Regions from separate parts of the Gilliamella sp. Nev3-1 genome, predicted to be linked through region 2. Evidence: riboswitches for the same ligand, from Rfam matches in the RefSeq annotation. Region 2 holds a riboswitch; each other region holds the start of a gene.
What was found. A riboswitch is a leader RNA that binds a small molecule or an ion and turns the genes downstream of it on or off. The one in region 2 is predicted to bind thiamine pyrophosphate.
Positions count from the first base shown of each region.

Region 1: linked by a shared signal. The riboswitch ahead of thiM (hydroxyethylthiazole kinase) and the one ahead of thiM (hydroxyethylthiazole kinase) in region 2 are both predicted to bind thiamine pyrophosphate.
Region 3: linked by a shared signal. The riboswitch ahead of thiB (thiamine ABC transporter substrate binding subunit) and the one ahead of thiM (hydroxyethylthiazole kinase) in region 2 are both predicted to bind thiamine pyrophosphate.
Region 4: linked by a shared signal. The riboswitch ahead of thiM (hydroxyethylthiazole kinase) and the one ahead of thiM (hydroxyethylthiazole kinase) in region 2 are both predicted to bind thiamine pyrophosphate.

Region 1 covers NZ_LZHN01000012.1:7,035-13,413, reverse strand. Annotated here, with positions in the region: gene rpe (ribulose-phosphate 3-epimerase) at 1-149, shown strand, start outside; gene A9G40_RS02910 (phosphoglycolate phosphatase) at 142-837, shown strand; gene trpS (tryptophan--tRNA ligase) at 861-1,856, shown strand; gene trkA (Trk system potassium transporter TrkA) at 1,965-3,326, shown strand; TPP riboswitch at 3,366-3,467, shown strand; gene thiM (hydroxyethylthiazole kinase) at 3,524-4,312, shown strand; gene thiE (thiamine phosphate synthase) at 4,321-4,962, shown strand; gene thiD (bifunctional hydroxymethylpyrimidine kinase/phosphomethylpyrimidine kinase) at 4,973-5,767, shown strand; gene A9G40_RS02880 (STY0301 family protein) at 5,840-6,256, opposite strand.
Region 2 covers NZ_LZHN01000062.1:2,475-8,853, forward strand. Annotated here, with positions in the region: gene thiD (bifunctional hydroxymethylpyrimidine kinase/phosphomethylpyrimidine kinase) at 1-241, opposite strand, end outside; gene thiE (thiamine phosphate synthase) at 252-893, opposite strand; gene thiM (hydroxyethylthiazole kinase) at 902-1,690, opposite strand; TPP riboswitch at 1,747-1,848, opposite strand; gene trkA (Trk system potassium transporter TrkA) at 1,888-3,249, opposite strand; gene trpS (tryptophan--tRNA ligase) at 3,358-4,353, opposite strand; gene A9G40_RS09260 (phosphoglycolate phosphatase) at 4,377-5,072, opposite strand; gene rpe (ribulose-phosphate 3-epimerase) at 5,065-5,742, opposite strand; gene A9G40_RS09270 (Dam family site-specific DNA-(adenine-N6)-methyltransferase) at 5,782-6,379, opposite strand, start outside.
Region 3 covers NZ_LZHN01000059.1:49,721-56,099, reverse strand. Annotated here, with positions in the region: gene dinB (DNA polymerase IV) at 1-775, opposite strand, end outside; gene thiQ (thiamine ABC transporter ATP-binding protein ThiQ) at 1,518-2,222, opposite strand; gene thiP (thiamine/thiamine pyrophosphate ABC transporter permease) at 2,200-3,789, opposite strand; gene thiB (thiamine ABC transporter substrate binding subunit) at 3,804-4,808, opposite strand; TPP riboswitch at 4,849-4,959, opposite strand; gene A9G40_RS08725 (hypothetical protein) at 5,458-6,379, opposite strand, start outside.
Region 4 covers NZ_LZHN01000024.1:41,317-47,695, reverse strand. Annotated here, with positions in the region: gene trpS (tryptophan--tRNA ligase) at 1-737, shown strand, start outside; gene trkA (Trk system potassium transporter TrkA) at 846-2,207, shown strand; TPP riboswitch at 2,247-2,348, shown strand; gene thiM (hydroxyethylthiazole kinase) at 2,405-3,193, shown strand; gene thiE (thiamine phosphate synthase) at 3,202-3,843, shown strand; gene thiD (bifunctional hydroxymethylpyrimidine kinase/phosphomethylpyrimidine kinase) at 3,854-4,648, shown strand; gene A9G40_RS04725 (STY0301 family protein) at 4,721-5,137, opposite strand; gene A9G40_RS15750 (transposase) at 5,754-6,011, shown strand; partial or broken gene A9G40_RS04715 (IS3 family transposase) at 6,054-6,379, shown strand, end outside.

The DNA of each region.
Region 1 (6,379 bases), on a different contig from region 2:
ACGGTGGGGTAAAAGTAGAAAATATTGCTGAAATAGCTAAAGCAGGTGCAGATATGTTTGTTGCTGGCTCCGCCATATTTAGCCAGCCTGATTATAAAACCGTCATTGATGCCATGCGTAAAGAGTTAGCAGGAGTGATACATGAATAAACTAAAAGATATTCAAGCAATCGCATTTGATTTAGATGGTACATTGGTTGATAGTGTGCCGGGACTGGCACTGGCTACACAAAATATGTTGGCAGAGTTGAATTTACCAACGATCAGCAATGAGCAGATCAAAAATTTCGTTGGTAATGGCATTGATATCATGCTAGAACGCGTTTTTAAAGCCATTACTATTGAGCCATCAAAAGAACAATTTGCCAAAGCCAAGATATTATTTAACCAACATTATGATAAAGTTATTGATGTCGAAACTAGGCTGTTTCCGAATGTTAAAGAAACTTTAAAAGTGCTTTATGATAATCATTATCCACTTGCATTAGTGACCAATAAGCCAGCCCAATTTTTACCTGCATTACTAGCGTCACTAGGCATAAAAGAGTTCTTTTCGCTAGTACTTGGCGGTGGCGATGTGATCAAATTAAAACCACACCCAGCTCCTTTGTATCAAGTAATGGCGAAATTTGGATTGTTTAGCGATCAGTTACTTTTTGTTGGTGATTCGAAAAACGATATCACTGCTGCGCAAAATGCTAACTGCCCAACTGTTGCCTTAAGCTATGGCTATAACTATGGCGTTTCAATTGCTACTAGTAATCCCGATTTTTTATTTGACGATTTTAAAGATATATTAACAATTCTACCTCAGCCAAAAGCTGATGCAAAAAAATAATGAGTATAAATTAGGAAGAAATTATGAGTAAACCGATTGTATTTAGTGGCGCTCAGCCATCAGGGGAACTAACACTTGGCAACTACTTAGGTGCTTTAAAAAATTGGGTGTCTTTGCAAAACGAATATGATTGCGTTTATTGTATTGTTAATCAGCATGCAATTACCGTACGTCAAGATCCAAACAAATTACGTAAAGCCACATTAGATACACTAGCCCTTTATTTAGCTTGTGGTATTGATCCGCAAAAAAGCACTATTTTTGTACAATCGCATGTGCCTGCACATGCAGAGTTAGGCTGGGCTTTAAATTGCTACACCTATTTTGGTGAGCTTAGCCGTATGACGCAATTTAAAGATAAGTCATCACGCCATTCAGAGAATATCAATGCAGGGCTATTTGATTATCCTGTACTTATGGCTGCTGATATTTTACTCTATCAAGCAAACTTAGTTCCTGTTGGTGATGATCAAAAACAGCATCTTGAATTATCGCGTGATATTGCTATGCGTTTTAATGCGCTTTATGGTGATATTTTTACTGTTCCCGAGCCGTTCATTGCCAGGGTTGGTGCGCGCGTTATGTCATTGCAAGAGCCGACTAAGAAAATGTCCAAATCAGATGAAAACCGTAATAATGTGATTGGTTTACTCGAAAATCCAAAAGATATTGAGAAGAAAATCAAACGTGCAATGACTGATTCTGATGAGCCACCAGTAGTACGCTATGATGTTAAAAATAAAGTTGGTGTTTCAAATCTACTTGATATTTTAACTGGTGTGACAGGTAAGCCTATTGCCGAGCTTGAAAAAGAGTTTGAAGGTAAAATGTATGGTCACCTCAAAACAGAAGTTGCAACGCAAGTCATTGATATGTTAACTACCTTGCAAGCTAAATATCATGAGTATCGTGACGATGAACATTATCTATTTTCAATCATGCAAGATGGAGCTGAAAAAGCACGTTCAAAAGCCGAGCCAACGTTGAAAAAAGTCTATGATGCAATCGGGTTTGTATAATTGCAAAATCAATAACAGATTGCGACTAAAAAATGAATGATATGCAATGGCTTTAATATACTAAGTAAATGGATAATGGTTAAAGCCATCTAAATATATAGGCTAGTTATGAAGATTATTATTCTTGGTGCAGGACAAACAGGTAGTGCACTTGCGGAATATCTTGTTACCGAAAAACAAAACGATATTACTGTGGTGGATGAAGATCATGATAGATTGCAATCGCTACAAGAGCGTTTTGATTTACAGGTAATTTGTGGAAAATCATCCTATCCTCAGGTATTAGAAAGTGCTGGCGCTGAATCGGCCGATATGCTTGTTGCTGTAACTAACTCTGATGAAGTCAATATGATGGCCTGCCAAATTGGTCATGTCTTATTTAGTATTCCACAAAAAGTGGCTCGCATTAGAGCGCCTGAATATAATGATGAAAATTATCCTTTTTTCAATAAAGACTGTATTAATATCGATCATATCATTGCCCCAGAAAATCTTATCACCAATCATATAAGTCAATTAGTTCAATACCCTGGCTCATTGCAATTTGCTTCTTTTTATGATAACCGAGTGTGTCTAGTGGCGGTAACGGCTTATTATGGCGGTGCTTTAGTTGGCAGTGAATTATCCGAGCTCAAAGAACATTTACCTCATGTTGAAGCGCGAGTGGTTGCTATTTATCGTAAAAACCGCTTTATTCGTCCGCTTGGCTCAACCTTGGTTGAAGCGGGAGATATGGTGTATTTTATTACGCCACCAGTTAATATCAAAGCTGTAACCAGCGAACTACAACGATTAGAAAAACCTTATAAGCGAATCATTATTAGTGGTGGTGGTAGTGTTGCTGTCGCTTTAGCAAAGCGTTTGGAAAATGATTACCAAGTCAAGTTAATTGAACGCAATGCTGAGCGAGCCGAACTCATTGCCGAGCAACTGGTTAATACCACAGTGTTGCATGGTGAGTCATCTGATCAAGAATTACTTTCACAAGAGCAAGTTGAGCTTACCGATCTTTTTATTGCAGTCACAGGTGACGATGAATCCAATATCATGTCATCTATGCTTGCCAAAAGAATGGGCGCAAAAAAAGTGATCGTACTAATTCAACGCCAAGCCTACCTTGAATTGATTAATGATAGTGTGATTGATATCGCAATATCGCCACAACATGCCACCATTTCAGAACTATTAAGTCATGTAAGACAAACTGGTATGGTTAAAGTCGTTTCGCTAAGGCAAGGCGAATCTGAAATTATCGAAGTGGTTGCCAAAGGCAATAATGATACATCAAAACTGGTGGGCAAAAATATTAATGGCTTAAAACTGCCTTCAGGTGCAACAATTGGAGCTGTTGTTCGTGGTGAAGATGTGATTATTATTAATACTGATTTGATGATAGAAGATAATGATCATCTAATCATCTTTTTGCCAGACAGAAAGGCAATAACAGATATTGAAAAGTTATTACAATAGTTTGTTAAAAACTGATAGTCAGTTCATAATGGATGAACAAATTTTGACTCGGGGTGTTTTTTGTTTTGACAAAAAACTGAGATTTTACCCGTTGAACCTGATCTGGGTTATGCCAGCGTAGGGAAGTCTAAGCCATCTTAGCTTTAATTTGGCAAATTCTTCCCAATATTTTAGTTCTAAAATAACAGGGAATAAATATGTTAGAAAACAAACCATTTCAATTAGTACAAGCAACTCCTTTTATCTATCATGTAAAACAACAAAACCCATTAGTGCATTGTATTACAAATGATGTGGTGCAAAATTTTACCGCAAATGTGTTACTCGCTATTGGTGCATCACCAGCAATGGTTATTGCCAAGCAAGAGGTGGAGTCATTTATCACCATTGCGGATAGTTTATTGATTAATATTGGCACCATTCACAGTAGCACAGCCAAAAGTATGTTGTTAGCAACAATCCAAGCTTTGCAAACACAAACTCCATGGGTGCTTGATCCTGTCGCTGTGGGGGGGGCGCTTAATTATCGAACTGAAATTGTATGTCAATTACTATCATTAAAGCCAACAGTCATACGCGGTAATGCATCAGAAATATTAGTACTAAATGGTGAAAATGGATCATCGAAAGGACCTGATGGTCAAAACTCAACGACATCTGCTGTACATGCAGCCAAAGCACTTGCACAAAAATATCAAACGATTGTTGCAATGACGGGGGATATTGATTATATCACTAATGGCAACATCTTATATAGCATCACTGGTGGCGATATTGCTTTAACAAAAGTAACAGGAACAGGCTGTGCACTATCTGCTATGGTAGCTGCTTTTATTGCCAATTCATCAGATCCTTTATCAGCTACCGCCTCAGCTTGTTTTATGATGAAAAAAGCAGGTCAACTTGCCAATAAACAGCAAGGATTAGGTACCTTTGCGGTATCACTACTAGATCAACTATCTCTGTTTAATTCATTGCATCAATAAGGAACAAGATGAAAAAGCAATTAGATTTAACTCTTTATTTAGTCCTTGATCCATTATTATGTGGTGGTATTAGTGGCATGGTAAATACCACAAAAATTGCTGTTTCTAATGGGGCAACTGCAGTACAGTTAAGATCTGAACATAAGTTTAGCGGTAAAGATTGGTATTATGCCGCATTAGCATTGAAAGAAGCGCTGAATGAAACACCCGTACCACTGTTTATTAATGATCATGTCGATATTGCTTTAGCGGTTGACGCCGATGGTGTACATATTGGACAAAGTGATCTTCCTGTTGATGTTACTCGTCAATTAATTGGTAGAGATAAATGGTTAGGGTTTTCGATCGCTAATCGACGTCAACTTGATAGCGTTCCATGGCATAAGGTCGATTATATTGGTATTGGTCCTATCTTTCCAACCGCAACGAAAAAAGATGCAGCAGTAGCACTGGGAACCGAACAATTAATTGAACTAATAGAACTAAAGCAATGTCCTGCTGTAGCTATTGGCGGTATTGATGAAAATAATGTGACTAACGTTATTCAAACAGGTATCGACGGCGTTGCTGTGGTTTCAGCTATTTGTGGTAAACAAGATATTGAGCAAGCGACGTTATCGCTCATTACTCAAATCAGGAAGGCTAAATAGGGCATACATTATGACAACAATTGCATTAACCATTGCTGGGTCAGATCCCAGCGGTGGCGCAGGAATTCAAGCCGATTTAAAAACTTTTTCGGCACTCGGGGCTTATGGCATGTCAGTTATCACTGCATTAACGGCACAAAGCACACGAGGGGTTGATGCGGTATTAGCCATTACCCCTGAATTTGTTGCAGCTCAATTCAATACGCTATATCAAGATATTCAAATTAATAGTGTAAAAATGGGAATGCTAATGAATAAAGAGATAGTCATAGCAGTTCACCATCTTCTTATCACAAATGCTATTCCTGCTATCGTCTTAGATACTGTAATGATAGCTAAAGGAGGACATCCCCTGCTCAAATCTGATGCCATAACTGCTATTCGTGAGTTATTATTACCCTTAGCAACCATTGTTACTCCTAATATTCCTGAAGCAGCAGCACTACTTGATTGTGGTGAGGCCAAAAACGAAGATGATATGCAAAAGCAAGGGGATGAATTACTCAAATTGGGTTGCAAAGCGGTTTTAATGAAAGGCGGGCATTTGTCAGGTAGTCAAAGCCCTGATTATTTGATAACCCAAGATAATGTAATAAGAATAACTTCTCCACGAATTCAAACTAAAAATACTCACGGAACAGGTTGCACACTATCTGCAGCAATTGCCGCATTATTACCCAAATATAATTTAGTAGAAGCTGTAATGCAGGCTAAAAATTATTTGCAAGGAGCCATTAGCCATGCTGATAATTTAAATATTGGTAACGGAATTGGCCCAACACACCATTTTTACCGTTGGTGGTGACAGCACAATAAATAGTCTAAAAGGGATTTAAGTTGTCAGCTATTACATATAACAACAAATCCCATATTTCAACTAATGCAAATCTTTTGCTTCACTTGTGCTACAGGTAAGTGTTCCTTTTTTTCCTTGTTCATCTTCAAAATAATCAGCCCAACAACTTTTCATTGATAAATCAATTTTTTTTATTAGCTCAATTCTACTGCCATTATAAGAGCAACTAACATAATAAGGTTCAACATCAGCTTTAAAATCGACTTCCCATATTAACTCATGTTTCTTACCTTCAACCCATCCTTTTGCTGGTTTTAAACTGACCTTTCTAGAAGGCTTACCGTGATAAACAATCATGCTACTAAACGATATAGTTAAACTATTTATATCATCAGAAACCTCCCACCCATTAGGCCTGTTTTCAACTTCTTCTTTAGCCTTGATGTTTTGTGGGCAATCAATTTGATAGGCATTAACAAAAAAACTGCACCAAACCAAGCCATAATAGCTAGAGTAACACTCAATATTTTCCTTTTCATATTATCTATCCTTCTAACAATTACCTATTAATAAAAAGATAAAAGTATTCTAAGATTTCAAAAAATCATGCTAATATCTTAA
Region 2 (6,379 bases):
TTAGCATTCCCATTTTTACACTATTAATTTGAATATCTTGATATAGCGTATTGAATTGAGCTGCAACAAATTCAGGGGTAATGGCTAATACCGCATCAACCCCTCGTGTGCTTTGTGCCGTTAATGCAGTGATAACTGACATGCCATAAGCCCCGAGTGCCGAAAAAGTTTTTAAATCGGCTTGAATTCCTGCGCCACCGCTGGGATCTGACCCAGCAATGGTTAATGCAATTGTTGTCATAATGTATGCCCTATTTAGCCTTCCTGATTTGAGTAATGAGCGATAACGTCGCTTGCTCAATATCTTGTTTACCACAAATAGCTGAAACCACAGCAACGCCGTCGATACCTGTTTGAATAACGTTAGTCACATTATTTTCATCAATACCGCCAATAGCTACAGCAGGACATTGCTTTAGTTCTATTAGTTCAATTAATTGTTCGGTTCCCAGTGCTACTGCTGCATCTTTTTTCGTTGCGGTTGGAAAGATAGGACCAATACCAATATAATCGACCTTATGCCATGGAACGCTATCAAGTTGACGTCGATTAGCGATCGAAAACCCTAACCATTTATCTCTACCAATTAATTGACGAGTAACATCAACAGGAAGATCACTTTGTCCAATATGTACACCATCGGCGTCAACCGCTAAAGCAATATCGACATGATCATTAATAAACAGTGGTACGGGTGTTTCATTCAGCGCTTCTTTCAATGCTAATGCGGCATAATACCAATCTTTACCGCTAAACTTATGTTCAGATCTTAACTGTACTGCAGTTGCCCCATTAGAAACAGCAATTTTTGTGGTATTTACCATGCCACTAATACCACCACATAATAATGGATCAAGGACTAAATAAAGAGTTAAATCTAATTGCTTTTTCATCTTGTTCCTTATTGATGCAATGAATTAAACAGAGATAGTTGATCTAGTAGTGATACCGCAAAGGTACCTAATCCTTGCTGTTTATTGGCAAGTTGACCTGCTTTTTTCATCATAAAACAAGCTGAGGCGGTAGCTGATAAAGGATCTGATGAATTGGCAATAAAAGCAGCTACCATAGCAGATAGTGCACAGCCTGTTCCTGTTACTTTTGTTAAAGCAATATCGCCACCAGTGATGCTATATAAGATGTTGCCATTAGTGATATAATCAATATCCCCCGTCATTGCAACAATCGTTTGATATTTTTGTGCAAGTGCTTTGGCTGCATGTACAGCAGATGTCGTTGAGTTTTGACCATCAGGTCCTTTCGATGATCCATTTTCACCATTTAGTACTAATATTTCTGATGCATTACCGCGTATGACTGTTGGCTTTAATGATAGTAATTGACATACAATTTCAGTTCGATAATTAAGCGCCCCCCCCACAGCGACAGGATCAAGCACCCATGGAGTTTGTGTTTGCAAAGCTTGGATTGTTGCTAACAACATACTTTTGGCTGTGCTACTGTGAATGGTGCCAATATTAATCAATAAACTATCCGCAATGGTGATAAATGACTCCACCTCTTGCTTGGCAATAACCATTGCTGGTGATGCACCAATAGCGAGTAACACATTTGCGGTAAAATTTTGCACCACATCATTTGTAATACAATGCACTAATGGGTTTTGTTGTTTTACATGATAGATAAAAGGAGTTGCTTGTACTAATTGAAATGGTTTGTTTTCTAACATATTTATTCCCTGTTATTTTAGAACTAAAATATTGGGAAGAATTTGCCAAATTAAAGCTAAGATGGCTTAGACTTCCCTACGCTGGCATAACCCAGATCAGGTTCAACGGGTAAAATCTCAGTTTTTTGTCAAAACAAAAAACACCCCGAGTCAAAATTTGTTCATCCATTATGAACTGACTATCAGTTTTTAACAAACTATTGTAATAACTTTTCAATATCTGTTATTGCCTTTCTGTCTGGCAAAAAGATGATTAGATGATCATTATCTTCTATCATCAAATCAGTATTAATAATAATCACATCTTCACCACGAACAACAGCTCCAATTGTTGCACCTGAAGGCAGTTTTAAGCCATTAATATTTTTGCCCACCAGTTTTGATGTATCATTATTGCCTTTGGCAACCACTTCGATAATTTCAGATTCGCCTTGCCTTAGCGAAACGACTTTAACCATACCAGTTTGTCTTACATGACTTAATAGTTCTGAAATGGTGGCATGTTGTGGCGATATTGCGATATCAATCACACTATCATTAATCAATTCAAGGTAGGCTTGGCGTTGAATTAGTACGATCACTTTTTTTGCGCCCATTCTTTTGGCAAGCATAGATGACATGATATTGGATTCATCGTCACCTGTGACTGCAATAAAAAGATCGGTAAGCTCAACTTGCTCTTGTGAAAGTAATTCTTGATCAGATGACTCACCATGCAACACTGTGGTATTAACCAGTTGCTCGGCAATGAGTTCGGCTCGCTCAGCATTGCGTTCAATTAACTTGACTTGGTAATCATTTTCCAAACGCTTTGCTAAAGCGACAGCAACACTACCACCACCACTAATAATGATTCGCTTATAAGGTTTTTCTAATCGTTGTAGTTCGCTGGTTACAGCTTTGATATTAACTGGTGGCGTAATAAAATACACCATATCTCCCGCTTCAACCAAGGTTGAGCCAAGCGGACGAATAAAGCGGTTTTTACGATAAATAGCAACCACTCGCGCTTCAACATGAGGTAAATGTTCTTTGAGCTCGGATAATTCACTGCCAACTAAAGCACCGCCATAATAAGCCGTTACCGCCACTAGACACACTCGGTTATCATAAAAAGAAGCAAATTGCAATGAGCCAGGGTATTGAACTAATTGACTTATATGATTGGTGATAAGATTTTCTGGGGCAATGATATGATCGATATTAATACAGTCTTTATTGAAAAAAGGATAATTTTCATCATTATATTCAGGCGCTCTAATGCGAGCCACTTTTTGTGGAATACTAAATAAGACATGACCAATTTGGCAGGCCATCATATTGACTTCATCAGAGTTAGTTACAGCAACAAGCATATCGGCCGATTCAGCGCCAGCACTTTCTAATACCTGAGGATAGGATGATTTTCCACAAATTACCTGTAAATCAAAACGCTCTTGTAGCGATTGCAATCTATCATGATCTTCATCCACCACAGTAATATCGTTTTGTTTTTCGGTAACAAGATATTCCGCAAGTGCACTACCTGTTTGTCCTGCACCAAGAATAATAATCTTCATAACTAGCCTATATATTTAGATGGCTTTAACCATTATCCATTTACTTAGTATATTAAAGCCATTGCATATCATTCATTTTTTAGTCGCAATCTGTTATTGATTTTGCAATTATACAAACCCGATTGCATCATAGACTTTTTTCAACGTTGGCTCGGCTTTTGAACGTGCTTTTTCAGCTCCATCTTGCATGATTGAAAATAGATAATGTTCATCGTCACGATACTCATGATATTTAGCTTGCAAGGTAGTTAACATATCAATGACTTGCGTTGCAACTTCTGTTTTGAGGTGACCATACATTTTACCTTCAAACTCTTTTTCAAGCTCGGCAATAGGCTTACCTGTCACACCAGTTAAAATATCAAGTAGATTTGAAACACCAACTTTATTTTTAACATCATAGCGTACTACTGGTGGCTCATCAGAATCAGTCATTGCACGTTTGATTTTCTTCTCAATATCTTTTGGATTTTCGAGTAAACCAATCACATTATTACGGTTTTCATCTGATTTGGACATTTTCTTAGTCGGCTCTTGCAATGACATAACGCGCGCACCAACCCTGGCAATGAACGGCTCGGGAACAGTAAAAATATCACCATAAAGCGCATTAAAACGCATAGCAATATCACGCGATAATTCAAGATGCTGTTTTTGATCATCACCAACAGGAACTAAGTTTGCTTGATAGAGTAAAATATCAGCAGCCATAAGTACAGGATAATCAAATAGCCCTGCATTGATATTCTCTGAATGGCGTGATGACTTATCTTTAAATTGCGTCATACGGCTAAGCTCACCAAAATAGGTGTAGCAATTTAAAGCCCAGCCTAACTCTGCATGTGCAGGCACATGCGATTGTACAAAAATAGTGCTTTTTTGCGGATCAATACCACAAGCTAAATAAAGGGCTAGTGTATCTAATGTGGCTTTACGTAATTTGTTTGGATCTTGACGTACGGTAATTGCATGCTGATTAACAATACAATAAACGCAATCATATTCGTTTTGCAAAGACACCCAATTTTTTAAAGCACCTAAGTAGTTGCCAAGTGTTAGTTCCCCTGATGGCTGAGCGCCACTAAATACAATCGGTTTACTCATAATTTCTTCCTAATTTATACTCATTATTTTTTTGCATCAGCTTTTGGCTGAGGTAGAATTGTTAATATATCTTTAAAATCGTCAAATAAAAAATCGGGATTACTAGTAGCAATTGAAACGCCATAGTTATAGCCATAGCTTAAGGCAACAGTTGGGCAGTTAGCATTTTGCGCAGCAGTGATATCGTTTTTCGAATCACCAACAAAAAGTAACTGATCGCTAAACAATCCAAATTTCGCCATTACTTGATACAAAGGAGCTGGGTGTGGTTTTAATTTGATCACATCGCCACCGCCAAGTACTAGCGAAAAGAACTCTTTTATGCCTAGTGACGCTAGTAATGCAGGTAAAAATTGGGCTGGCTTATTGGTCACTAATGCAAGTGGATAATGATTATCATAAAGCACTTTTAAAGTTTCTTTAACATTCGGAAACAGCCTAGTTTCGACATCAATAACTTTATCATAATGTTGGTTAAATAATATCTTGGCTTTGGCAAATTGTTCTTTTGATGGCTCAATAGTAATGGCTTTAAAAACGCGTTCTAGCATGATATCAATGCCATTACCAACGAAATTTTTGATCTGCTCATTGCTGATCGTTGGTAAATTCAACTCTGCCAACATATTTTGTGTAGCCAGTGCCAGTCCCGGCACACTATCAACCAATGTACCATCTAAATCAAATGCGATTGCTTGAATATCTTTTAGTTTATTCATGTATCACTCCTGCTAACTCTTTACGCATGGCATCAATGACGGTTTTATAATCAGGCTGGCTAAATATGGCGGAGCCAGCAACAAACATATCTGCACCTGCTTTAGCTATTTCAGCAATATTTTCTACTTTTACCCCACCGTCAATTTCTAAACGAATATTTAATCCTGATGCAATTATACGTTGTTTAACTTGGTGTAATTTTTTCAAGGTTGCGGGAATAAAAGATTGCCCCCCAAAGCCAGGATTAACGCTCATCAACAAAATAATATCAATTTTGTCCATGACATAATCTAAATAATCCAGCGGAGTGGCTGGATTTAATACAATACCTGCCGTGCAACCATGATCTTTAATTAATTGTAATGAGCGATCTAAATGAATCGTCGCTTCTGGATGAATAGAGATATTAGTAGCACCAGCTTTAGCAAATGAGGCTATTAGCTCTTCAACAGGGGATACCATCAAATGCACATCAATAGGTACGCTAATGCCATAATCTCGCAGTGCTTTACAAAACATCGCCCCCATTGTTAGATTAGGTACAAAATGGTTATCCATAACATCAAAATGGATAACATCGGCTCCGGCGTCAATGACCTTTTGCGCATCTTCACCAAGGCGCGCAAAATCAGCTGACAATATTGATGGAGCAATAATAAATTTTTTCATAACCTACCTCATGATAACCCATTTTATATTCAAGCCTGATTATGACTTTTTATAGAGAGCTAAAATCTCATCAATTTTTTTACGACCCTCACCTGCACAGCTAATTGAACGACGCATTTCTGCGCGATAAAGCTCGCTTGCTTTGCTATAAAGAGTCATTGTGTAATCAGTATAATGATTAGATACTAGCACGGGTATATTCTTTTTATATGCTATAGTTTCAGCCAATTTCGACAAGTTTTTATGTTCTTCAAATCCAAAAATATTTGAATAATAAGCTGTAAACCCTACTGATTGATTTGGGGGTATGTAGGGCGGATCACAATAAATAACCGAATTTCTTTCTGCCTTCTTCATGACCTCATGATAAGGTGCGCAAATAAATTTCGCTTTTTGTGCTTTTTCTGCAAAAAAATAAAGTTCTTTTTCAGGAAAATAAATGGTTTTATAACGCCCAAATGGCACATTAAATAATCCACTATTGTTATAACGACATAGGCCGTTATAACAATGTCGGTTTAAATAAACAAATAATAATGATCTAAAATATCGATCTTTACTATGATTAAATACATCTCTAAGCTGATAAAACGCATCAGGTTGATTATTTTGAGTAGTAAAAAGCAATCTGAGATCA
Region 3 (6,379 bases), on a different contig from region 2:
ACGCTTCCCAATGATGAATATCATCAACTAAAGTGCGCTCGACACCAACCGATTTGCGTTGCCTGTCATTACATACTTCTCTCTCATCAATACCTTGGCATCGTTCATACAAGACTCGCCCAAATTTGCCAAAATGGTTAAATAATTTAGTCACATCATAATTGACTATATCTTGGCAGGTAAATAATCCCAAATCAGCTAATTTTTTTTCAGTCACTTTTCCCACACCAGGAATTTTTTTTAAAGGGAGCTGTTCAATAAAGCCATCAACTTCATCAGGTGTTATCACATATTGACCATTAGGTTTATTCATGTCAGAAGCGATTTTGGCAAGAAACTTCAGTGGAGCAACACCAGCCGATGCGGTTAACTCAAGTTCCTTAAAAATAGCTTGGCGGATATCTTGCGCAATCAAAGTTGCCGAGCCGTGACATAGTTTACAATCAGTCACATCAAGATAAGCTTCGTCAAGTGATAGCGCCTCAATCGCTTGGGTATACCGCTTAAATATTTGGTGGATCTGGTTTGATACTTCTTTATATACCGCATGCCTACCGGGTATAATTTTAAGATTGGGGCACAGTTTTATAGCTTGTGCCATTGACATTGCACTGTGCACACCATATTGGCGTGCTAAATAATTGGCAGTAGCCACCACACCGCGCTTACGAGGATCGCCCCCCACCGCAATAGGCACATTACGATAACGGGGATTATCTCTCATTTCAACAGCGGCATAAAAACAATCCATATCAACATGAATAATTTTTCGCATAAACGGTATTACGGCAAATAAAATATAACTGTATAAATATACAATATCACACCTTAAGTGGCAGTGTAAACACCGACGATAGCTACTTTTCTAATTTATCAAAATCAATTAACCCTTTTTTATCATAAGGATCACCAACCCAACGGATCGATTCATGGAAAATTTCCGATTAACTAAAATTTTTTCAGTAACATATAAGCTATCACTTAATCCAGTAAAAACTAATCATGTGTGAATTACGTTTTATGTGCTAAATTTTCGATTGACATAGTTTGATAATGGTTTGTATACGTTGATATTCACGCTAGCAATAACCAAAGCAGAAAACACAGTTCAAGTCAGTGTTTTCTCGTTTCTTACTAATATATTCTGGGATAGTATTTGATAAACATCTTCGTCGTGATCATAAATAAAAATATATAGCGGTAAAGCACAAACAAATAAGTGAAAAATAAGCTATCAGAGCTAAGTACTAACCAACTAAACTTATGGCATGTATGTCCATTTTGCATAAATAATTAATTAATGTTGTTAATAATTAAGGTAATTTAATCTAAATAGATTAATTAAACCTTAAGCGTTGACCAACAAAATAGAGATAGTGCAATTTATAAACATCTAATTAATAAATTTGTAATTAATCAATTAATCGTAATTTTTTAACTCAATAAAATCACAATTCACTTAATATTGAATAATAAAATAGGCAGGTAAAAGTGTTATTTCCAAGCTTCAACCCTTTTTAAGAATAATTAAAACCCAACATTTTTGCAATTTCGTTATGTTTAGATTGTGCAAGCTGTGTTGGTAAATCGTTAAAAACAATGTTGCCATTATCAACCACCAAACAACGTGAAAAATAATTAAGTGAATCATCAAGATAGTGTGATACCATCATTAAAGTTAAATTGAAATCATCACAAATTTGATCGACTAACGCCAACATTTCAAAACGCAGAGCTTGATCGAGCGCTGAAAATGGTTCATCTAACAATAAAACAGGGCGATGCTGAATTAAACAACGCGCTAATGCCACACGTTGCCGTTGCCCGCCTGAAAGCTGATTAGGATAACGATTGTTAAAACCTGCTAAACTAACCTTAACTAGTATATCTTCTATTGTTTGCCGTTCAGATGCATTCAGTTTTAAACAAGGTTTTATACCTAAACCAATATTTTGCTCAACGGTTAAATGGTTAAATAAATTGTTACGTTGAAATAAAATCGAAACGGGGCGTTTGCCTGGCAAGGTGCGAGTCATATTTTGATGATTAAGTAAAATTTGCCCCGAGTTTGGTAAAACAAATCCAGCAATCAAATTTAACAAGGTACTTTTACCAGCACCACTGCGTCCAATAATGACGACTTTTTCTTTTGCTGCAATTTTGATATTAAAATGCATTTTAAAATTATCGTAATGATAATTAATTTGATTTAGTTCGATCATAATCCATCACAACCAATAAACTAAAAGATAATATTAACAATAATGCGGCCGTTACGGCACTTTCTTTATAATGATAACTTGATATTTGTTCATACAAATAATACGGTAATGTGGTCACTGATTTCCCACCAAATAAAGCAATAATACCAAAATCACCCAATGATAATATTGCAGACAGAGCAAAACTCTGGATAATTAATCTTTTTAGTGCTTTATATTCAATCAAATAAAAGTGAAAAAAGCCATTAATATTAAGTGATTGACTTAATTGCCAATAGCGCGATACAACATCAAACATAGGTACAGCAAGATTTTTCAATATAAAAGGCAATGCCATTAAACCATTACATAGCATAATTAAAAGGCAAACAACGATAAAACTATGCGCAAAGGGAAATAATAATAAAAATAGACCTGATGAAAATACCATGCTGGGAATAATTAAAATTAGCGATCCAACTAACATTAATTGGTTGCTCCACTGTATTTTGTGATTAATTAACAAACGGCTATTAGTATAAAGTAATAACAATGCTAGCAACATGGCAATAGTAGCTGAGCCAAAAGCAATTAATAATGAAAACATAACTGCCTGTTGAAAAGACGCAGTTAAAAATGACCATTGAAAAAAATATCCCCCTCCAATGAGTAGGGTCATAATCGGTAGCAAAATAAATAACCCACCAGTAACAATAATAATCATATATAAAAAGGCTAAATGATTTGAAACAGGCAAACGGTAACTTTGCCTAACATAGCATGTATTAGGTTTTTGATGGTGGTTATTATTATGAGTAAATTTTTGCATCAAGCAAATAAAACAAACACAACAAATAAACTGTAAACAAGCTAAAAGCACAGCCTGAGCTAAATCTAAATCACGAATAGATTGATAAATGGCGACTTCAAATGTTGTATATTTTGGTCCACCTCCTAGCGCTAATACGATCGCAAAGCTAGAAAAACACAGCATAAAAATAAGCGCAGCCATCGGGAACAGTTGCCGACGCAGTAATGGCCACTCAATCAATTTAAAGTAAGTAAAACTTGAAAAGTTTAATTGTGCAGCTAGCTGTTTGTGTTCAACTGGTGCACTATTTAACGTTCGATAGAATAGACAGCAAGCATACGGAAAATTTAAAAATACATGTGCAAGTAAAATGCCTGTTAACCCATAAATCGATGTCATAAAAGGCACCCCAAAATAACCGAAAACAGTCGCTAATAAGCCCTGTTTACCATAAACCGACAACAACCCAGTGACTACAACAAGTGTCGGTAAAATAAAGGTAATTGGCATAATGCGCAATAATAATCTTTTACCTAAAAAATCAATCATCGACAAAGCTTTAGCCATGATAATTGCCAATAATACAGATAATAAAGTCGATAATGTTGCTTGAAATAAAGTTATCCAAATAACATGTAATAAATACTCATCAAAATAGACGACTAAATTATTAAATTTAATCGCAGTCAAACAAAGCGCAAAGAGTGCTGCGCCTAATATCATTAAGATCAGGCTAGCAGCGCTAATTCCTGGGAGTAATATTCTTAACTTCGACATTAGGTAAAATAAAACTACTTGCTAATGGCAGACTGCCATTCTCGTACCCACGTTTTTTGATTATGTTCAACTTGCTTTGCATCAAACTCAAGCGCTTTATTTATAGGCTTAACTTGCTTAAAAGCTTCAGGTAACGATGTATTAATAATAGGGTACATGGTATTTTTCTCAGCAAATTGACGTTGCACATCGGGGGTCAATAAATATTGCAAAAAAGCCCGTGCTAATTCGGGTTGCTGACTATATTTAGTAATACCAGCAACTTCAACTTGACGATAATGCCCTTCATCAAAAATAGCCGCAGCATAACGATAATCATTATCATTCATAATATGAGCAACAGGTGAAGTGCTATAGCTAAGCACAAAATCAGCTTCACCCTTTAAAAATAGCCCATAAGCTTCACTCCAGCCCTTAGTTACTGTCACGGTGTTTTTAGCTATTTTTTGCCATGCTGATGAGGCATCATCACCATAAATATTCTTTATCCAAAATAATAAACCTAACCCCGGAGTGCTGGTTCTAGGATCTTGATAGATAATCTTCCAGTTGGCTTTATTATCAACTAATTCATGCATAGAGCGTGGTGGATTGCTGATTTTTTGTTGATTATAAATAAAAGCAAAATAGCCAAAATCATAAGGCACAAAATCATCATCCCACCAGTTGGTATTTAAATTATCGGGTTTATTGATTTGGTGAGGAATAACAATATTGGCTTGTTTAGCCTGTTCTAAAAGATTATTGTCTAATCCCAAAACAACATCGGCATTGGTCTTATCGCCCTCAAGACGCATTCGATTTAAAATCGATACGCCATCGCCTAATGTAACAATCTCAACTTCGCAACCACACTGCGCTTCAAATCCCTTTTCAATTTCCCGCCCTGGCCCCCACTCAGAAATAAAAGAGTTGTAGCTATACACAATCAAGGTAGGTTTTATGTTGGTAGCATTTGCAATATTTGCCATAAAAAGTGCAGATAATACCAAAGATAATAACAATTTTTTACAAAACATTTTGCCTCCAAAATAGCAAATAAAAGACAAAAGGTTTGAGTAGGTATAATAACTCAAATCCCTCCGCTGGCATGATCCAGTTCAGGTTCGACGGGTTACGCTAATCTAACGCTAACATTCTCAGCCCCACTGGGCACCCCGTTGAGAACATTGACTAGTGTAGTGTTTAGGATTATGTTTGTAAACAACCAAGCAAATAAAGCATTGTGAGCGAAACAACAAGAAATTAAAATAACCATTGATTTTATTGTTTTTTTTTATGATTTTGCTTTAAAACAAAAAAGACACTTACTACGCTGAATGCTCGAAAACGAATCGATATCAATTTTTCATCAGCTTATCCATAACGTAACAAGCTACGGTGGTGTTAACACTTTCTAACTCTGAATAAATAATAATAACCTTTGGCTTTTATAAAATGTGAATGCGCTATCAATAAAAAAACAGTCAGAAAAAGGATTGATTTTATTGATGTTTAAATAATACTTTTACGCCAGCATTAAAAACATATGCTGACTGTACAAACGCACTTAACGTTAGCTCGCTTGGCGACTTAAACTAACTAACGTTGAGCATTATGCGTTAACAGCTTTACCTTTTATTTATGTCAAGTTGCATATTCTTTTATATAAGAATTAAGAAGTCAGTATTAAGGGTGAACGCACATACCATAATTGATACTAGAAACAAAATTTGAATTTGGATTTTTTACTTTACCATAGCCCGAGTCTACGAAGAAATCGCTATCGCTAGTCCAGTAGAGGTCGTTCTTGAAGCCGGCATTACTAAGCAAAGACCCCCACTCGGTTATAAAGCCAGCATCAACATGACGTAATAACGTATTATAATCTGATGATTGGGGTAAGGCACCATCTATTCCATTTCTACAAGGAAAATCGTCGCGAGGGCGAGGGTTGGGACGACACTTCGCATTGGTCAGATCTTCTACTTTTGGCATACGATAATTTATCGCACTACACCATGCGGTTTGCTCTGATTGGTTACCTTCTCTACCACCACGGTGGACAAACCAGTGCTTCAACACAAAACCATATTTTACAATCTCTTCATTATGTCTATTTCTACCCACTAATTCAAATGTTTGTGGTAAACTTGGCTTAGAGACTGGAACTGGATTATCAGAATTTATCTGAGTATCATCGGCAAATGGACCGTTTAAAGTGACGCGTACAAATACTTTTGCTTCTAACTGTGGTTCACAGGGAATCACACTCACACTCGAACAAGCTTCATGAACCCAAGAATCATTCGCTGTTATTTTGGTTACAGTGGCAGTAATTCCTTCGTGTGTAATGGGTGTATTCCATATCAAATCATTGGCATCGCCACCTAGGACTAAATCAAAATACAACCCATTAGCCCCTGTGGTAGGAAAATTAGAGGCATATGATTGGGTGTTGTAAAATCCTTTATTGTAGACAAATCCTGGCGCGGTGGGTGTAGGACCGAACCCATCGGAATTATTAGTAAATGAATAAGGGGAAAGATGAGGGGAAGCAAACATGATAAAGGGGGCTGGTGGCAGCATGATTGCATCACTGCGATTATTA
Region 4 (6,379 bases), on a different contig from region 2:
CACATGCAGAGTTAGGCTGGGCTTTAAATTGCTACACCTATTTTGGTGAGCTTAGCCGTATGACGCAATTTAAAGATAAGTCATCACGCCATTCAGAGAATATCAATGCAGGGCTATTTGATTATCCTGTACTTATGGCTGCTGATATTTTACTCTATCAAGCAAACTTAGTTCCTGTTGGTGATGATCAAAAACAGCATCTTGAATTATCGCGTGATATTGCTATGCGTTTTAATGCGCTTTATGGTGATATTTTTACTGTTCCCGAGCCGTTCATTGCCAGGGTTGGTGCGCGCGTTATGTCATTGCAAGAGCCGACTAAGAAAATGTCCAAATCAGATGAAAACCGTAATAATGTGATTGGTTTACTCGAAAATCCAAAAGATATTGAGAAGAAAATCAAACGTGCAATGACTGATTCTGATGAGCCACCAGTAGTACGCTATGATGTTAAAAATAAAGTTGGTGTTTCAAATCTACTTGATATTTTAACTGGTGTGACAGGTAAGCCTATTGCCGAGCTTGAAAAAGAGTTTGAAGGTAAAATGTATGGTCACCTCAAAACAGAAGTTGCAACGCAAGTCATTGATATGTTAACTACCTTGCAAGCTAAATATCATGAGTATCGTGACGATGAACATTATCTATTTTCAATCATGCAAGATGGAGCTGAAAAAGCACGTTCAAAAGCCGAGCCAACGTTGAAAAAAGTCTATGATGCAATCGGGTTTGTATAATTGCAAAATCAATAACAGATTGCGACTAAAAAATGAATGATATGCAATGGCTTTAATATACTAAGTAAATGGATAATGGTTAAAGCCATCTAAATATATAGGCTAGTTATGAAGATTATTATTCTTGGTGCAGGACAAACAGGTAGTGCACTTGCGGAATATCTTGTTACCGAAAAACAAAACGATATTACTGTGGTGGATGAAGATCATGATAGATTGCAATCGCTACAAGAGCGTTTTGATTTACAGGTAATTTGTGGAAAATCATCCTATCCTCAGGTATTAGAAAGTGCTGGCGCTGAATCGGCCGATATGCTTGTTGCTGTAACTAACTCTGATGAAGTCAATATGATGGCCTGCCAAATTGGTCATGTCTTATTTAGTATTCCACAAAAAGTGGCTCGCATTAGAGCGCCTGAATATAATGATGAAAATTATCCTTTTTTCAATAAAGACTGTATTAATATCGATCATATCATTGCCCCAGAAAATCTTATCACCAATCATATAAGTCAATTAGTTCAATACCCTGGCTCATTGCAATTTGCTTCTTTTTATGATAACCGAGTGTGTCTAGTGGCGGTAACGGCTTATTATGGCGGTGCTTTAGTTGGCAGTGAATTATCCGAGCTCAAAGAACATTTACCTCATGTTGAAGCGCGAGTGGTTGCTATTTATCGTAAAAACCGCTTTATTCGTCCGCTTGGCTCAACCTTGGTTGAAGCGGGAGATATGGTGTATTTTATTACGCCACCAGTTAATATCAAAGCTGTAACCAGCGAACTACAACGATTAGAAAAACCTTATAAGCGAATCATTATTAGTGGTGGTGGTAGTGTTGCTGTCGCTTTAGCAAAGCGTTTGGAAAATGATTACCAAGTCAAGTTAATTGAACGCAATGCTGAGCGAGCCGAACTCATTGCCGAGCAACTGGTTAATACCACAGTGTTGCATGGTGAGTCATCTGATCAAGAATTACTTTCACAAGAGCAAGTTGAGCTTACCGATCTTTTTATTGCAGTCACAGGTGACGATGAATCCAATATCATGTCATCTATGCTTGCCAAAAGAATGGGCGCAAAAAAAGTGATCGTACTAATTCAACGCCAAGCCTACCTTGAATTGATTAATGATAGTGTGATTGATATCGCAATATCGCCACAACATGCCACCATTTCAGAACTATTAAGTCATGTAAGACAAACTGGTATGGTTAAAGTCGTTTCGCTAAGGCAAGGCGAATCTGAAATTATCGAAGTGGTTGCCAAAGGCAATAATGATACATCAAAACTGGTGGGCAAAAATATTAATGGCTTAAAACTGCCTTCAGGTGCAACAATTGGAGCTGTTGTTCGTGGTGAAGATGTGATTATTATTAATACTGATTTGATGATAGAAGATAATGATCATCTAATCATCTTTTTGCCAGACAGAAAGGCAATAACAGATATTGAAAAGTTATTACAATAGTTTGTTAAAAACTGATAGTCAGTTCATAATGGATGAACAAATTTTGACTCGGGGTGTTTTTTGTTTTGACAAAAAACTGAGATTTTACCCGTTGAACCTGATCTGGGTTATGCCAGCGTAGGGAAGTCTAAGCCATCTTAGCTTTAATTTGGCAAATTCTTCCCAATATTTTAGTTCTAAAATAACAGGGAATAAATATGTTAGAAAACAAACCATTTCAATTAGTACAAGCAACTCCTTTTATCTATCATGTAAAACAACAAAACCCATTAGTGCATTGTATTACAAATGATGTGGTGCAAAATTTTACCGCAAATGTGTTACTCGCTATTGGTGCATCACCAGCAATGGTTATTGCCAAGCAAGAGGTGGAGTCATTTATCACCATTGCGGATAGTTTATTGATTAATATTGGCACCATTCACAGTAGCACAGCCAAAAGTATGTTGTTAGCAACAATCCAAGCTTTGCAAACACAAACTCCATGGGTGCTTGATCCTGTCGCTGTGGGGGGGGCGCTTAATTATCGAACTGAAATTGTATGTCAATTACTATCATTAAAGCCAACAGTCATACGCGGTAATGCATCAGAAATATTAGTACTAAATGGTGAAAATGGATCATCGAAAGGACCTGATGGTCAAAACTCAACGACATCTGCTGTACATGCAGCCAAAGCACTTGCACAAAAATATCAAACGATTGTTGCAATGACGGGGGATATTGATTATATCACTAATGGCAACATCTTATATAGCATCACTGGTGGCGATATTGCTTTAACAAAAGTAACAGGAACAGGCTGTGCACTATCTGCTATGGTAGCTGCTTTTATTGCCAATTCATCAGATCCTTTATCAGCTACCGCCTCAGCTTGTTTTATGATGAAAAAAGCAGGTCAACTTGCCAATAAACAGCAAGGATTAGGTACCTTTGCGGTATCACTACTAGATCAACTATCTCTGTTTAATTCATTGCATCAATAAGGAACAAGATGAAAAAGCAATTAGATTTAACTCTTTATTTAGTCCTTGATCCATTATTATGTGGTGGTATTAGTGGCATGGTAAATACCACAAAAATTGCTGTTTCTAATGGGGCAACTGCAGTACAGTTAAGATCTGAACATAAGTTTAGCGGTAAAGATTGGTATTATGCCGCATTAGCATTGAAAGAAGCGCTGAATGAAACACCCGTACCACTGTTTATTAATGATCATGTCGATATTGCTTTAGCGGTTGACGCCGATGGTGTACATATTGGACAAAGTGATCTTCCTGTTGATGTTACTCGTCAATTAATTGGTAGAGATAAATGGTTAGGGTTTTCGATCGCTAATCGACGTCAACTTGATAGCGTTCCATGGCATAAGGTCGATTATATTGGTATTGGTCCTATCTTTCCAACCGCAACGAAAAAAGATGCAGCAGTAGCACTGGGAACCGAACAATTAATTGAACTAATAGAACTAAAGCAATGTCCTGCTGTAGCTATTGGCGGTATTGATGAAAATAATGTGACTAACGTTATTCAAACAGGTATCGACGGCGTTGCTGTGGTTTCAGCTATTTGTGGTAAACAAGATATTGAGCAAGCGACGTTATCGCTCATTACTCAAATCAGGAAGGCTAAATAGGGCATACATTATGACAACAATTGCATTAACCATTGCTGGGTCAGATCCCAGCGGTGGCGCAGGAATTCAAGCCGATTTAAAAACTTTTTCGGCACTCGGGGCTTATGGCATGTCAGTTATCACTGCATTAACGGCACAAAGCACACGAGGGGTTGATGCGGTATTAGCCATTACCCCTGAATTTGTTGCAGCTCAATTCAATACGCTATATCAAGATATTCAAATTAATAGTGTAAAAATGGGAATGCTAATGAATAAAGAGATAGTCATAGCAGTTCACCATCTTCTTATCACAAATGCTATTCCTGCTATCGTCTTAGATACTGTAATGATAGCTAAAGGAGGACATCCCCTGCTCAAATCTGATGCCATAACTGCTATTCGTGAGTTATTATTACCCTTAGCAACCATTGTTACTCCTAATATTCCTGAAGCAGCAGCACTACTTGATTGTGGTGAGGCCAAAAACGAAGATGATATGCAAAAGCAAGGGGATGAATTACTCAAATTGGGTTGCAAAGCGGTTTTAATGAAAGGCGGGCATTTGTCAGGTAGTCAAAGCCCTGATTATTTGATAACCCAAGATAATGTAATAAGAATAACTTCTCCACGAATTCAAACTAAAAATACTCACGGAACAGGTTGCACACTATCTGCAGCAATTGCCGCATTATTACCCAAATATAATTTAGTAGAAGCTGTAATGCAGGCTAAAAATTATTTGCAAGGAGCCATTAGCCATGCTGATAATTTAAATATTGGTAACGGAATTGGCCCAACACACCATTTTTACCGTTGGTGGTGACAGCACAATAAATAGTCTAAAAGGGATTTAAGTTGTCAGCTATTACATATAACAACAAATCCCATATTTCAACTAATGCAAATCTTTTGCTTCACTTGTGCTACAGGTAAGTGTTCCTTTTTTTCCTTGTTCATCTTCAAAATAATCAGCCCAACAACTTTTCATTGATAAATCAATTTTTTTTATTAGCTCAATTCTACTGCCATTATAAGAGCAACTAACATAATAAGGTTCAACATCAGCTTTAAAATCGACTTCCCATATTAACTCATGTTTCTTACCTTCAACCCATCCTTTTGCTGGTTTTAAACTGACCTTTCTAGAAGGCTTACCGTGATAAACAATCATGCTACTAAACGATATAGTTAAACTATTTATATCATCAGAAACCTCCCACCCATTAGGCCTGTTTTCAACTTCTTCTTTAGCCTTGATGTTTTGTGGGCAATCAATTTGATAGGCATTAACAAAAAAACTGCACCAAACCAAGCCATAATAGCTAGAGTAACACTCAATATTTTCCTTTTCATATTATCTATCCTTCTAACAATTACCTATTAATAAAAAGATAAAAGTATTCTAAGATTTCAAAAAATCATGCTAATATCTTAAATAAAAACAATTATAATTATTTATAAGTCATTAAGCTATTTTCACCATGTTATCTAAATTAAACGAGTTTTTTATTATTTCTGTTTTGGAGTAAGTTTTTAGCAAGATAGCATAACGGAGATATCGCCAAAAAAGCTCTATACCATAAAATAAGACTCATCACTATCATACAAAACTCAAACTAAAAATATCCACGATACGGATTGCACACACTTTACCAAAATTGCAGTATTATTTCCCCAATGTAGCAATCTAGAAGAAGCCATAAAACATTTGCAAGGGGGCAATTAATTTAACCATTGGCAAACGTATTGAGCCTACACATTATTTTTATCAATGATGGTAATAAATAAATGATTAGCATTAAGTTGATTTAAGACGTTTTATATAATTCTATGAAAAGTATTATTAGAACATTAATGTAACTATCCCCTAAAATAGTACAGCAAAAAAGTAGAAAATTCTCTATGATACAAGTAAAGGGGATTTAATTATGAAAAAAATGACTGAACATCAAATCATCGCTATTTTAAAAGAAGCTGAAGCGGGTATTCCCGTTAAAGAACTGTGCCGTAAATATGGCATGGGTAATTCAACTTTCTATAAATGGCGAGAAAAATACAGCGGAATGGAAACGTCGGATATCAAACGCTTAAAGGAGCTGGAGGCTGAAAACCGCAAGCTTAAACAGATGTTTGCCGAACTGAGCTTAAGATCCCAGCTTCAGGAAGAAATCATAAAAAAGCTTTAGTGCCCAACAGGGGCACGTAAAACGTGGGCACAGCAACTACAACAAAATCATTCAGTTACTATTGCTATGAGTTGTGCCATTGTTGGTTTAAGCCGTTGTGCTTACTATTATCAAGCTAAGTTACAGGATGATTCGGCGATTGTTTCGGTATTGAATGCTATCACAGATAGGCATTTACGCTGGGGTTTTCCTAAATGTTTTAATCGTATCAGAAAGCTCGGCTATCAATGGAATCATAAACGGGTATATCGGGTGTATTGTGAATTAAAGCTTAATCTCAGGGTAAAGCGTAAAAAACGCATTCCTCCACGATGCTCAGAAAGATTATTAGTCCCCAATAAACAAAGTGACTGTTGGTCAATGGATTT